Regions from separate parts of the Lysinibacillus sp. NPDC093197 genome, predicted to be linked through region 1. Evidence: riboswitches for the same ligand, from Rfam matches in the RefSeq annotation. Region 1 holds a riboswitch; the other holds the start of a gene.
What was found. A riboswitch is a leader RNA that binds a small molecule or an ion and turns the genes downstream of it on or off. The one in region 1 is predicted to bind cobalamin.
Positions count from the first base shown of each region.

Region 2: linked by a shared signal. The riboswitch ahead of ACIP9G_RS08890 (glutaredoxin family protein) and the one ahead of ACIP9G_RS22010 (FecCD family ABC transporter permease) in region 1 are both predicted to bind cobalamin.

Region 1 is NZ_JBIVOH010000013.1:38,861-46,247, reverse strand. Features, by position in the region: gene ACIP9G_RS22015 (heme ABC transporter ATP-binding protein) at 1-333, opposite strand, end outside; gene ACIP9G_RS22010 (FecCD family ABC transporter permease) at 338-1,384, opposite strand; cobalamin riboswitch at 1,533-1,725, opposite strand; gene ACIP9G_RS22005 (YdhK family protein) at 1,903-2,484, shown strand; gene ACIP9G_RS22000 (response regulator transcription factor) at 2,522-3,205, opposite strand; gene ACIP9G_RS21995 (sensor histidine kinase) at 3,212-4,576, opposite strand; gene ACIP9G_RS21990 (NADPH-dependent FMN reductase) at 5,773-6,315, opposite strand; gene ACIP9G_RS21985 (nitroreductase family protein) at 6,379-6,996, opposite strand; gene ACIP9G_RS21980 (ring-cleaving dioxygenase) at 7,062-7,387, opposite strand, start outside.
Region 2 is NZ_JBIVOH010000002.1:606,467-613,853, forward strand. Features, by position in the region: gene ACIP9G_RS08865 (GNAT family N-acetyltransferase) at 251-793, opposite strand; gene dut (dUTP diphosphatase) at 1,063-1,500, opposite strand; gene nrdF (class 1b ribonucleoside-diphosphate reductase subunit beta) at 1,512-2,480, opposite strand; gene nrdE (class 1b ribonucleoside-diphosphate reductase subunit alpha) at 2,468-4,561, opposite strand; gene nrdI (class Ib ribonucleoside-diphosphate reductase assembly flavoprotein NrdI) at 4,558-4,917, opposite strand; gene ACIP9G_RS08890 (glutaredoxin family protein) at 4,914-5,138, opposite strand; cobalamin riboswitch at 5,258-5,434, opposite strand; gene ACIP9G_RS08895 (ferrochelatase) at 5,974-6,882, opposite strand; gene ACIP9G_RS08900 (ABC transporter ATP-binding protein) at 6,972-7,387, opposite strand, start outside.

The DNA.
Region 1 (7,387 bases):
GTCCATTTCAAAAAGCTTCTTATGTGGCGTTCTTCCCATGCTCACTAAATCTTTCACTTTAAAATCGAATAAAACAGGTGTCTCCTGACTAACAACGGCTAAATTTTTTGCAATCGCTCTACTTGATTGCTGAAAAATATCTTCCTCATTCAATAATACCGTTCCACTTTCTGGCTTTAATAACCGATACATATTTTTCAATAGTGTCGACTTCCCACTACCATTAGGACCAATTAAACCGACAAATTGCTTTTCCTTTATTTGAATGCTTACTTCTTTTAATATGCGCTGATCATGAATGGAGAATGATACATGCTTCGCCTCTAATGTCATACCTTTAATCTCCTTCACCAAATGAATAATTGTTACGGCGTAGTAGCCAAATGAAAAATGGACCGCCACAAAAGGCAGTAATGATTCCAATTGGCATTTCTTCTGGAGCTATTATCACGCGGGCAATCGCATCTGCCCAAACTAAGAAAATCCCTCCTAATAATGCGCTAATTGGGATAACATATTTATAATTAGACCCTACTATTAATCGCACGATATGTGGAATTATTAAACCAACAAACCCAATGGAGCCACTTACTGCAACGAGCACACCTGTTAGTAATGATACGAGTAGTATCAATTGAATTCGAAATTGTTGAAGATTAACACCTAATGTGACCGCCGCTTCTTCCCCAAGTAGTAATAAATTTAAATTTCGATAATGTAGCCATAACAAACCAAAAACGATGAAAAAGATAATAGCTGGAATGAATAAATTACTCCATTTTGCGCCCGCAAGACTTCCAAGCATCCAATACATAACGGCTTTTATACCGCCCTCTTCCTTAGACATCATTAACATAAAATTTGAAGTAGCAGATAATATAAACGATACAGCCATTCCTGCTAGCAACAAACGGAAAATAGAAATACGTCCCCCTACACGTGACAAGAAAAATACCAACACAATTGCTATAAAGGAGCCTAGAAAAGCAGCTACTGAAAGGGCGTACATACCTAAAAATGAAAAAGCGCCTAAAATGATGACAGCCGTGGCACCAACTGTCGCACCTGAAGAAATACCTAAAATATATGGATCTGCAATAGAATTACGGACAAGTGCTTGCACAGCTGCTCCAGCAATAGCTAAACCTGCTCCAACAATGGCTGCAAGCATGACACGTGGGACACGTATTTGCCATATAATAATTTCTTGTGAGCGGCTCCAATCAGGCACTATCGTATTTGAGAAAATAGGAATTTTCGAGAAAATAACCTTCCATACATGTAGCGGTGTAATTGACACTGAGCCAATCATAATAGCAACCGTCATTGAAGCTAACAGTACTAAAAGAAGGGTCAATGAAAATAGCATAAATTTTTTATTCATTTGCTTATTAACTCCTTATCAATCTTGATAAATACGAAGCAATAAAAAAGGGTATTCTACGCACGAATGCATAGAAATACCCTAGGTTAAACAAAGTTGGAGAAGTATCCATCAATTGTCCGTAATTGCTTGCATCCTCGTGGGCATTACAGGTATGAACTAATTGGCAGGTCTCCTGGCTTCGATTCAACGTTACTATGATTGCCTTCCCATTCTAAAAACAGTGGCTACTACATCATAGAACTCCTCGTTACAGTTGCGGGACAGCGTCGGACTTACACCGACTTCCCTTTTAAGTGGCACTTGTTAACAAGCGTCACACCATTAGTTTCTGAAATTTTAAAATTATGACGATTCTATCATACATAATTATCGTAGTCTATAGCTTCTTTCATCTAGGAATCAATCTTTCCTCTTTTCAACTTCATACAAATGGATTTTGCACAAAACCTAATCCATAATTTCTGCACATTTACTTGTTACATTAAAGACAAATAAATAGTAAGGAGGAAATTCATATGGTATTAAAAAGAAATTTTTTCCTAGGCTTTATAGCAGCAATGGCTTTACTAATATTATCAGCTTGCTCTGACGATGCAGCGAAGACGGACTCTGCTAATGGTGACGCAATGGACCATAGTGCAGAAACAGGCCATGGAGAAGAGATGAATCATTCAAGCTCGGGTGAAGTTCCATCCACTTTAAAAACTGCTAAAAACCCTAAATTCCCTGTAGGCAGTACTGCTATTATTAAGGAAGGACATATGTCTGGGATGGCAGGCGCCGAAGCAACGATTGTTGGGGCATATGATACAACTGCCTATATTATCTCCTATGAACCGACTACTGGTGGAAAGAAAATAGAAAATCATAAATGGGTAATACATGAGGAATTAATAGATCCAGGTGTTGCCCCATTGTCTCCAGGCACTGAAGTCAAAACAGATGCTGCACATATGAAAGGCATGGAAAATGCTACTGTTCGCATTGATGACGCAGTACAAACGACCGTTTATATGATTGATTTTCCATTAACAACTACTGGTGAAGAAATGAAAAATCATAAATGGGTTACAGATAGTGAACTAACGTCAAAATAAAAACGAAACACCCTCTGTCATCAGAGGGTGTTTGTAATTACTTTTTGTCAGCAAGCTTATGCCATTTATAGCCGATTCCCCACACTGTCTGTAAGTAATCATCAACAGGAAAGCCACTTTTCCTTAGTTTTTCCCGTAAATTGCGGACATGCGAATCAATTGTTCGGTCTTCAATAGTACCGTTATATCCCCAAACTGTATTAATTAAATGCTCTCTTGAGAAAACTTTATTTTGATATTCAAGAAACAGCGCTAACATCGAAAATTCTTTCGGCGTTAAAAGAATAGCTTCTTGTTGAAAAGACAATTCAATAGATTCTTTATTTAATCGTAGCCCTTCAAAAAAAATGAAAGTTTCTTCAGTTTTTGTTCTTCTTAATACAGCATGTATGCGTGCTACTAACTCTTCCTCGTCAAAAGGCTTTAAAATGTAGTCGTCTGCTCCTAAATTTAAGCCTTTTATAATATCAGCCTGTTCCGCTTTTGCTGTTAGCATAATGACAGGTACATCCCAAAACTTCCTTATTTCCTGACAAGCTTGCCAACCATCCATATCTGGCATCATAATATCTAACAGCACTAAATCTACATGATTTTCTTCTAAATAGTCTAAAGCATCTCTAACCGATGACATCGCTATGCAATGAAAAGAAGGCTCTAAATAAAGCGTTAGTAACTCCAGCATCCTTGGTTCATCGTCAATTAATAATAATGTTTTCATTTGTTCCTACCCCTTAAATAATAATTCAAAAGTAGTCCCTTTGTTTTCCTCACTAACAACGGTTACTTCCCCTCCGTGTGCATGGACAAGCTCTCTAACAATAGCAAGACCTAATCCCATACCTCCATGTGCACGTGCACGAGATTTTTCAACCCTATAAAAACGTTCAAAAATATAAGGTAATTCCTTCTTCGGAATCCCCTTTCCAGTATCTTTAACAATGATTTTTATTAAGTTATTTTGCCTTTTTACTATAAAGAAAGTAGAATCTCCTAAGGAACAATAAGTTAATGCATTATTTAACAGATTCAAAATAATTTGCTCTAGCCTTACTGAATCGGCCATTAATGTTAATCCCTTTTCACATTGAACAAACAAGTGTATCTCTTTTTCCTGAAAAGCAGGTCTTAGCTTTACTTCGATACTTGCCACTAATTCATCCAATTGAAGACGTTCTTTGTTAATTACAAATGCGTTTTCATCCATTTTTGCTAAATCAAATAAGTCTTTAATTAACGTTGAGAGCCGATTCATTTCTTCAATAATAATACCTAAATATTTTTGGCGATCCTGCTCCGTTAAATCTCGCTTGTAAAGAATATCTGAATAGCCTTTTATAAAGGTAATAGGTGTTCTTAGCTCATGCGCAATACTTGCTAAAAACTCCTTTCTTTCCTCTTTTAAATGATTTAAATCATCGGATAACTGTTGTATGGCATTCGCAAGATCGCTTAATTCATCTTTGCCATTAGTCGAAAGGGCGACAGTAAAATCTCCTTTATTCATTTTCAATGCCGCTTCCTTCATAGCCATTAATGGTTGGGCTAATTTTCGAGATAACACAATAATGACGGCGATCGTCACCAATGCTGAAACGAGGCCGACAATTAGAAAATGTTTGTTTAATCGTTCCATTAACGCATGGATGGAATCTGTATTTTGAAACATAAACACATAGCCAACAGTCTTTTGCTGTTTAAGAATAGGACTAATCGTTGCAATATATTTTTCATCCTGCCAATTTTTCTCTAATACCTGACCACTATAAGGCACCCTACCCTTGAGCTTCTTTAAATAAACGTGTATTTCAGGGTGTGAAGATGAAGCAGCTAAAATTGTTCCAACATTATCTGTGATGACAACGTCTGTATTTTCTCTTGATTCCATTAATAATATATGTGATAACGTCTCCTCATCGAAATTTTGCTCTAATATCGTTCGATGTGAATTACCAGTTGTCTGCAAGTTTATTAATTCTTCTTCAACACGCGAGTTAGTCAAAGAAACATGTAAAAAAAACATCATAAATGTTTCTATACAAAACAATGTAATAAAAAAGATTATTCCAAGCTTTAATGAAAGTTTTTTCATGCCTTAACCACCTATATTTCAAAATGATAACGTGTAAGTGTGAAGATTTTATGCAGAAGAAAGATACTTTTATAAATATTATAAAATAAAGACTTCACGCCCACTAATTTTTCATCATCATATGGCATTTATATATGTAGCAATCATAAAGAAACGTGCCAGGCACACACACAATTCTGAAAACTTCAATATGTTTATAACTTAGTAAAAATCCACGTAGACTCCTGCGGGAACGCACTCAATGTAAGACACAACAGGCGGCGCGACAGCGACGGTTGTGGCTTACATCGTGCCCGCGGAAAGCGTAGTGGATTTTACGATTGAGGAGCCGGAATTATGCTAGGAATATAAGAGATGTGCCAGGCACACACACAATTCTGAAAACTTCAAGATGTTTATAACTAAGTAAAAATTCACGTAGACTCCTGCGGGAACGCACACAATGTAAGCCACAACAGGCGGCGCGACAGCGACGGTTGTGGCTTACATCGTGCCCGCGGAAAGCGTAGTGGATTTTTACGATTGAGGAGCCGGAATTATGCTAGGAATCTAAGAGATGTGCCAGGCACACACACAATTCTGAAAACTCCAAGATGTTTATACCTTAGTAAAAATCCATGTAGACTCCTGCGGAAACGCAATGTAAGACACAACAGGCGGCGCGACAGCGACGGTTGTGGCTTACATCGTGCCCGCGGAAAGCATGGTGGATTTTTACGATTGAGGAGCCGAAATTATGCTAGGAATCTAAGAGATGTGCCAGGCACACACACAATTCTGAAAACTTCAAGATGTTTATACCTTAGTAAAAATCCATGTAGACTCCTGCGGAAACGCAATGTAAGACACAACAGGCGGCGCGACAGCGACGGTTGTGCCTTACATCGTGCCCGCGGAAAGCGTAGTGGATTTTTACGATTGAGGAGCCGGAATTATGCTAGGAATATAAACGAGGTGTCAGGCACCCACACAATTCTGAAACCTTCAAGATGTTTATAACTTAGTAAAAATCCACGTAGACTCCTGTGGGAACGCACGCAATGTAAGCCACAACAGGCGGCGCGACAGCGACGGTTGTGGCTTACATCGTGCCCGCGGAAAGCGTAGAGGATTTTTACGATTGAGGAGCCGCTGATACTTGGGTCTTTATAAAAAAGAGCCAATAAGTATGTCGTATACTTATTGGCATCTTTTTATTAAATATATTTTTTAACCCAGTCTAAGAAGTTTTCAATTACTGTATCAAGGAATTTCACAGTACCTTCATCTGTTAAATTGCCTTCAGCATCAAATTTTGTGTGTACAGCACCGATATATACATCATTACCACTAAGTAATGGAGAATTAATTCCAGGTGAGAATAAAATATCGCGTAAATGTAATTGTGCTTTAACAGTACCTAAATTACCCATTGATGCTCCCATCATGAACGATGGTTTGCCAATCATTACTTTGTCTACACGAGATAGCCAGTCAATAGCGTTCACCATAACCCCTGGCACAGTTCCGTTATATTCTGGTGTTAACCAAAGTACCGCGTCAGCCGCTTTTACTTTTGCTTTAAAATCTAGTACTGTTTGTGGTGCTTCATTTTCGATATCTTGATCATACATTGGTAAATCGCGTAAGCTCAATACTTCTAGTTCAAGCTTTTCTGTATAACGTTTTTGAATAAATTTTGCTAATTGCATATTATAAGATTCTTTACGGATACTACCTACGATTGCTACTACTTTCATGTTGTTTCCTCCTAAATGGTTACTGCCATTAATATTTGTTAAGCTATTTTATTTTATACCGCCCTAATAATAGGTTGCAAATTCTTCAACTGGTTTACGATACCCACGTAAGCGGTGACTACTTTCCTTTTCCTTGCCAATTGTCATCATCAAGACAATCTCATGTGTTGCTGGTACATTGAATAATGCGCGCATTTGTTGTTGATCAAAGCCAATCATCGGACATGTATCCCAGCCACGATTTTTTGCTGCTAACATAAAGAGCATAGCTGAAAGTGATGCGTTACGAATCGCGTCCTCCTTCATAAACTCCTCACCACGTTCTTCGTAAAACTTCGCATTATCATCAATGAGACCTTCAAGCTCATAGTTTGTAATAATGCCTAGATCAACCATCCCTTGACTAATGTGAGCCGTTTGCTTGTATGCTTCCTTATCGCCTAGTACTAAAATAACTCCGGAAGCTGAATGTACTTTATATTGTCCATATGCAGCCTCGCGAACTCTCTCTTTCAATTCTTGATCTAACACAACGATATATTCTGTATGTTGCAAGTTGAATGCTGAAGGTGCAAGCTTGACGTCCTCTAAAATCGGTCGGATATCCTCCTCCGTCATTACAACACCGTCTATAAAATTATTTGCCGATCGACGTTTATCAATTAACTTTGTAAATTCCATGTTGGCGTACTCCAATCATTCATTATGCTTTAGTAAAATTGTGTTCCTTAATAATAAATGACACCTTACTCATATTCTTTTTCAAATGAAACCGTACTTCTTACAGTATCAATTGGACGAACAAGCCCTTCAATTTGTGCACGTTTAGGCTCTAAGAAAGGCGGTAATGATAGTTTTTCCCCCAATGTTTCATAGGGCTCATCACCCATAAAACCAGGGCCGTCTGTCGCCCATTCAAATAAGATTTGTGGTGCTACACGTGCATATAGCGATTCAAAGAAGTGACGGTTAACATAACCAGATGTATTGAAACCAAAGCCTTCTAATCGTTCTGTCCACTCATTTAAAACAGCACGATCTGCTACGCGAAATGCTGCGTGATGCACAGTAC
Region 2 (7,387 bases), on a different contig from region 1:
TATGAAAATCTTTCACTACTATCGTCATACCTTATATTACCATAAGTTCTATTAATATTTATATTAAAGACTTTATATATTGCAAACGCTATTTGTTATTTAAAGAAGGTGCTAAACGTCCAGTTGCTAGCAAATAAAACAATCGTTTTACTGTTATTTAAAGTGCATTTTTCATCCAAAATGGAGTTTAATCTACATACAAAAAACCCTATAAAAATACAGGGTCTTTGTAAACGATTTATATCAATAATTAACTCTCACTCATAAAGGCTTTTGAATAATTTACTGTTCCTTGAACATTAGTCAAAGAATCTTTCGTCAGTTCAATTGCCATAAATACTTCATCTGGCACTTCAAAAGGTGCTTTTATATTCCATAAACTTGCCTTTTTAAATCCGAATTTCGGATAATAATCTTTGTGTCCTAAAACGATTACTGACTGAAAACCAAGCTCTTTTGCACGTTTTAAGGCTGCATTAATTAATTGACTACCTACACCTTTCTTGTGGTGTTCAGGTGCGACTGCAACAGGAGCAAGTGCTAAAGAATCTACAGTTAAATTAGAAGCGACAATTGTTATTTTAGATAAAAGAACATGACCAATAATTTCATTCGTTTCCTGATCTATCGCTACTAATGACAAGTCAGAAACAAAAGCATCTGATTGTCTAATTTTATTCACAAGAAAATGCTCTTGTTTGTCACTTTGTTCTACATTTAAAAATGCCATTTTGACAACATCTTCAATTTTTTTGCAATCTGAAGGTTGTTCTTGCCTAATTTTAATATTCATATACTCTCCTATTTTAAAAAAAATTCGAAATTACCCTTAATAATAATTATTAAGAAAGTTTACACCCCAGTAAGAAACATAAGTTAATCAAACAAAAACCTCCAATTTAATATGAGCCTATTTTATTTCAAATTTATATGGCAAGTCAAACATGCTATTTTTTCGAACTAAATAAGTAACTGTGAAATTGTGTGTAAATTGTGTGGGTGACTGGCACTCCTACAAAAAAAATTAAGTTCGGTACTGTACCGAACTTAATCCTTACGAACTTATTTTGTTCCGCTTGCTCCAAATCCAGAAGCTCCACGAACAGTTTGAGATAATTCATTTACTTCTAGCAGTTGAATAGAAGGGACAATTTGGATTACCATTTGGGCAATGCGCATTGATTTCTCAACGATAAATGTTTCTTTACCATGATTAATTAAAATAACGCCAATTTCGCCTCTGTATCCTTCATCAATTGTACCTGGACTATTGAGAACAGTTACACTATGTTTTAATGCTAGTCCACTTCTTGGACGAACTTGTGCTTCTGTTCCTTTTGGTAATTCAATTTGTAAGCCTGTATTTATTAATCTTGCTTCTCCCGAAGGAATTTCGACTGCTTCAATTGAATAAAGATCCATTCCCGCATCACCTGGATTTGCTTGCAAAGGTAGCAATGCATCAGCATGAATTCTTTTGATTTTTACGTCTAAGTTCATTATTTTCATCCTTAACGATTAAATTTAAATGTGTCATCTGTAATTGGCGCTACTTTTGCTTTTGCGTAAGTAGAACCCTTTTGTGAAAAGAAGTCATATGTTGAACCTTCATTGCGAATACCATTCATAACGATAGGATTAACTTCTTCTTCCGGGAACATTGGGTCAAATCCAACATTCATTAACGCTTTATTAGCATTATAGCGAACGTAAGCTTTTACTTCAGGCGATAAACCTGTTTCAGCATAAATATCCTCTGTATAATTCATTTCATTTTGATATAAATCAAGTAATAATTCATAACCCCATAATGTTAGCTCTTCTTGCTTTTCCTTAGAAAATTGCTTATATAAATTTTGAGCAAAGAAGCCTACTGCCACACCGTGGATGGATTCATCGCGTAAAATAAGAGAAATAATTTCTGCACTATTGCGAAGAAAGCCTTGCCCTCCTAAGTATAATGGGTAGAAGAAGCCAGAGTAGAAAAGGAATGATTCTAGCATAACGGACGAGAACATCGCTTTCCACAAACTTTCTGAATCCCCTTCTTCAATACTATTATAAATATCTGCAATTTTATTAGCCTTATATTGTAGATATTCATTTTTCTTTACCCATTCAAATAGCGCGTCAATTTCTTCATTTGTACAAAGCGTTGTGAATATATATGAGTAAGATTTTGCATGTATCGCTTCAAATGCATCAAATACAGTAAGAACAGCCTTTTCTTGAAGATCTGTTGTAAAAGCAGCAACACGGTTCATCCCAATATTTGTTTGAACTGTATCAAGTAATGTTAAGCCTGCAAATACTTTCTTATACGTATCTTGGTGCTCGAAGTTTTTCCACTGTTGGATATCCTTACTTACTGCAATTTCTTCTGGAAACCAAATTTGTTTCCATTGTTGGTCCCAAAATACTTGTGCTAGTTCACTCGTTGACTTATTCCAATTGACCGCTTCGTAAATTATATTTGACATGCGACACACTCCTCTAAGCTTTGCAAACGTTGACGGACATAATAAACAGATTTAATTCCTTTTACCCAAGCATAAATATAAATTTTAGCCAACTGTTCCGTTGTCCAGTTATCAGTTACATACAGCGTCATCGAAATACCTTGGTCTACATGTTTTTGAGATGCTGCATATAAATCGATTAAATCATATGGATTCACATCATATGCTTCAACATATAAATGACTGTTATCATTTGTTAAATGTGGCATTGGATAAATTGTTCGACTATCCGCATAATCACGTACCTCTACGCGCTCAGTACTTGGTGCAATCGAAGCTGTACAGCTACGAATGTATGAAATACTACCAGTTGGTGCAATAGCTAGACGATAAGAATGGAATAAACCATATTGCATGACATCCTGTTTTAATGTTTCCCACATTTTTGATGTCACAATTGGAATATTTCCTAGTGCTTTTAATACAACAGGTGAGAGCTCTACTTCGATTTTGTTTACATATTGATCAAAATAAACGCCTGAAGCATAATCACTATCCTCAAAACGGTAGAAAGTTTCGCCTCTTTCCTTAGCAATCTCCATAGATGATTTAAGTGAATAATAGTTCATTGCTTCCATAAAGCTGTCCATAAAATCAATCGAATCCTTTGAACCATACATGATTCCTTCTGTAACAAGATGGCCATGTAAATTCATACAACCAAGCCCTACCGAATGCATTAGTTTATTTGCTTTAGCTACAGGCGGTACATTCGTGATGTTCGTCATTTGCGACACATTCGTTAATAAATGCATTGCCGTATCAACTAATGTTCCAAAATCATTTACTTTACTTGCGGCATGAATATCAATTGAACCTAGGTTACACGATACATCCAGCCCGTATTCATTTGGTTCATTTTGGTCAGAAATTATACTTGTTTCTTGTACTTGTAGAATTTCTGTACATAGGTTTGACATTTTTACACGGCCTATATTTTTAAGTGGATGTACATCGTTGACATTATCATCAAAAATTTCGAAAGGATAGCCTGATTCAAATTGGGCTTTTTTCACTTCTGTATAAAGTCGACGAGCATTCAAGCGTTTAATTTTACGGATATTCGGGTTATCTAGTAACTCGTAATACATCTCAGTAATTGAGATTTCAGACATCCGTTTACCATATTCTTTATAAATATCATATGGGCTAAACAACACAATATCTTTATCACGTTTCATAAGTTCAAAGAAAATACTTGGAATAATAATACCTGTTGATAGTGTTGCTAGACGGATTTTATCATCCGCATTTGGCTTTTTCGATGAAATAAAATTTTCTATATCTGCGTGGAAAATATTTAGATAGACAACGCCAGAGCCGTTTCGTTGTCCAAGCTGATTCGAATAGCTAAAAGAATTTTCTAAAAGTTTAGCAACTGGGATAACACCACTTGCACGATTTAAAATTTCTTTAATTGGATCACCTAATGGACGTAAATCTGTTAAGTTTACCCCCACTCCACCTCCAAGGCGAGATAGCTCCAAACAATAACCAATATTTTCAGCAATACTATTCATTGAATCGTCCATTGATAGTTTAAAGCAGCTTACTAATTCGCCACGCGCTTTTTTCCCACTGTTTAATGCAGTTGGCGTTGCTGGTTGGTACGCTTCCATCATTGCCTCAACAGAACGTTCTGCTAACACAGTGTTCCCTTGTGCTAAATATAAAGCGATGATAACAATACGATCTTCATATTTTTCTAAAATTTCTTCTCCGTCACGACTTTTCATTGCGTAGCTATCATAAAATTTACTCGCACTCATAAATGAAGGGAAACGGAAATTGTAATCGTATGCTTTTTTGTATAGATGTTTAATAAAATCTATATCATACATGTCGATAAATTGTTTCTCATAGTAACCCTCATCGACTAAATAGCGAATTTTTTCTTCAATATCAATAAAATAACGTAGACGCACATTTACATATTCTAAAAAATAACGGCGTGTTGCTTCACGGTCCTTTTCAAGCTCTAATTGACCTGTCGTGCTATAGCGATTAAGCACCTCATTATTAAGCTTTAAATATGTTTTCATCCCTTCACCCTCGTTTCATAAAACATTTGTATTACTTCATAATCAGCCTGATATCCCCGTAAATCTAATTTACATACTAACGGGACCTTATAGGCTTCTGCAATTTTCTCACCAGCTCCGCCAAACACATGATGTCCAAAATTACTATTACCACTAACAGCTACTCCCTTGCAAAATTCCTTGTTTTGCTCTAAAAAGCGGGCTACTTTTGCAGGAATATCACCTAAGCCGTCTGTGTATGTAATTAAAAGATAGGGCTCAGTCAACAATAATCCATCATAAATTTCAATTGACTCACCATCTAATTTAGTAACAATACTTCGCACATTACCTGTACGACTGGCATAAACGATCATATTGCAATCATCTCAATTTGAGAAACAATTTCTTTGACATCTCCTATAAATGTGTCATTTACTTCAAGAACAGGCACACTTAAAAAACCTGCGTCCATAATTTTTTGTTTTGCTTGTTCGTCATGATCAATATTCACAATTTCTGCCTCAAGTCCTGCACGTTGTAATTCCGATTTGACCCAAAGACATTTTGGGCATATAGTTTTAGTATAAAGTTTCATTTTAAATTCCCTCTTTTCATAATATAAAAAGGCTATCTCTCGGGAGAGACAGCCTAAGTTAGAAACGTAAAAAAGCCAAAGAATAGTCACGTCCCCATTTCTTATTCCCCGAAGAAAGGTTGATTTGTTTTATGATAGGCAGGTCTCCTGGCTTTGCTTCATTCTCTGATATCCTTCCCATACCAACGCACAGTGGATTAAATCATCGTCAGCTTAACAGTTGCGGGGACAGCGTCGGATATACCGAACTTCCCTATTAAACTACATATAGTAGTACCTACATAAAACGAACACAATATATTGTTATTGAACACAATTAAGTGTACCATCCTTCAAGTAAAAAGTAAATCCAGAAAAGTGAATTCTTTATAGTGTAACTTTTCATTATATTCTTTAGGAAGAACAAACTGTTAATAAATGAAAACGACTAGCTAGTTAAGCATAATAAACAACATAGTTAGTAGTTCCAAAGAATTATAGCTTGATTTATAGAGATTATTCATAGAATCTCAAGGAATTATTATGCTACCTACTGCAGCCTATATTAAACTGAAGATTATATTTAATATACTTCTTAATATAAGTTTATATCTGTTAAACCATTTTAGCCACTATCGTAAGCCCTATTACTTTTTAGAAAAAAGATTTTAAAATGAACCTGCCGTATGTTCGATTTCATTTTTAATCATTTTGTAGCGATCAAACCTGTCTTTGTTGTTTTGCACTCGTTTGCTTTTCTAATTAAAAACAAATAGCCATCTGACATCAATGAAATCTCGACATCAGATGGCAATATAAGTTTTAAGCATGACTACACGTAATGGTACCGACTAGCTCAGTTATGAGCTGGAATAAATGACTCGACAATGGCAGCTAAAGCTTGAATGGTATCATAGCTATCACCTGGAAACTCCGATTTGGCAAATTCTACTTGAAGTTCCTCACATAATCTATGACATTCATATCCGACTTCAAAATAAGACTCAATATCCGCTGAAAGGGAAAGGAGCTCACAAGTGACGATACCTTGAGCACCCTCGCCTTGTAATGAATTAATTTTATCTTTTACATTTGGACCTAGCCAGTCACCTTTCCCATGACCGCTTCGATATGTAATATGCCAGTTATCAATTTGAACTGCTTTTGAAATGGCTTCGGCTAATTCGGAAAACTGACGTACATAGTTTTCGTTTTTTTCGGGATCAATTGGTTGACTATGGACGGTATATAAAACATGCGTCTGTGCTCGTTTTTCAACTGGAATCCATTCAAATGCACGTTGAACACGATCTTTATATACAGCAAGTAATTCATCGTTTAAATGCCAATTTTTCGCATGAATGACCTTAACGTCATGAGAAGCTAATAACGTACTAACTTCATCATGAAACGCTGCAGCACCTGTAGACATAATCGGATTTACAGGTAGCGTAATAAAGGTTGTAATACCATCTTCAAGCATTGTGTCAACAACATCTGGAATATAAGGTTCTGTATGTTTGTATGCATTATATACTTTTACAGGCTGTGTTAAGCGATTCTGTAAAGAATGTTCCAGCCCTTTAGCAATACGCCCCGTATTTGCTGCTAATGGATCAACACCGCCTAATTTTTTAAATTGTGCCGTAACGTTTTCAATCACGTGTGGTGGTGGTGTTTTACCTTTCATTATATGTGTAAAATAAGGTGTTACATCGTCTAAAGATTTCGGTGCGCCATAAGCGTAATAAATTATACCAATCATATTTTAAATCTCCTTTTCTTCATTATAATAAGTTAATTTTTATGGGTGTTGTAGTTGCTGCATATTTCTACCCGAAACATGAGCTTTCATCATTTGCAAGAACTTGAGCACAATTTTACCGGGGTAAAGATTGGATTTCCATCTTGCATATAAATTTCAGCATCAATTTCAAAAATTGTTTGAAACATTTCTTTACATAATACACAATGTGGTGAATCGTCGTAATGTATTTTTCCTTTCTTTAGTACAATCAGCCGTTCACTATTTTGTGCAGCTTGGTTAATATCATGTAACACCATAATAACGGTCATATTGTATTTATGATTTAACTCTTTTACAAGCTCCATCACTTCTAATTGATGTGCAATATCTAGATATGTTGTTGGTTCATCTAGCAGTAACACTTTAGGATGCTGCGCTACAGTCATTGCAATCCAAGCACGTTGTCGTTCACCTCCAGACATCGAAGGCAGAACACGATTTTGCAAGTCTTTCAATCCAGTTA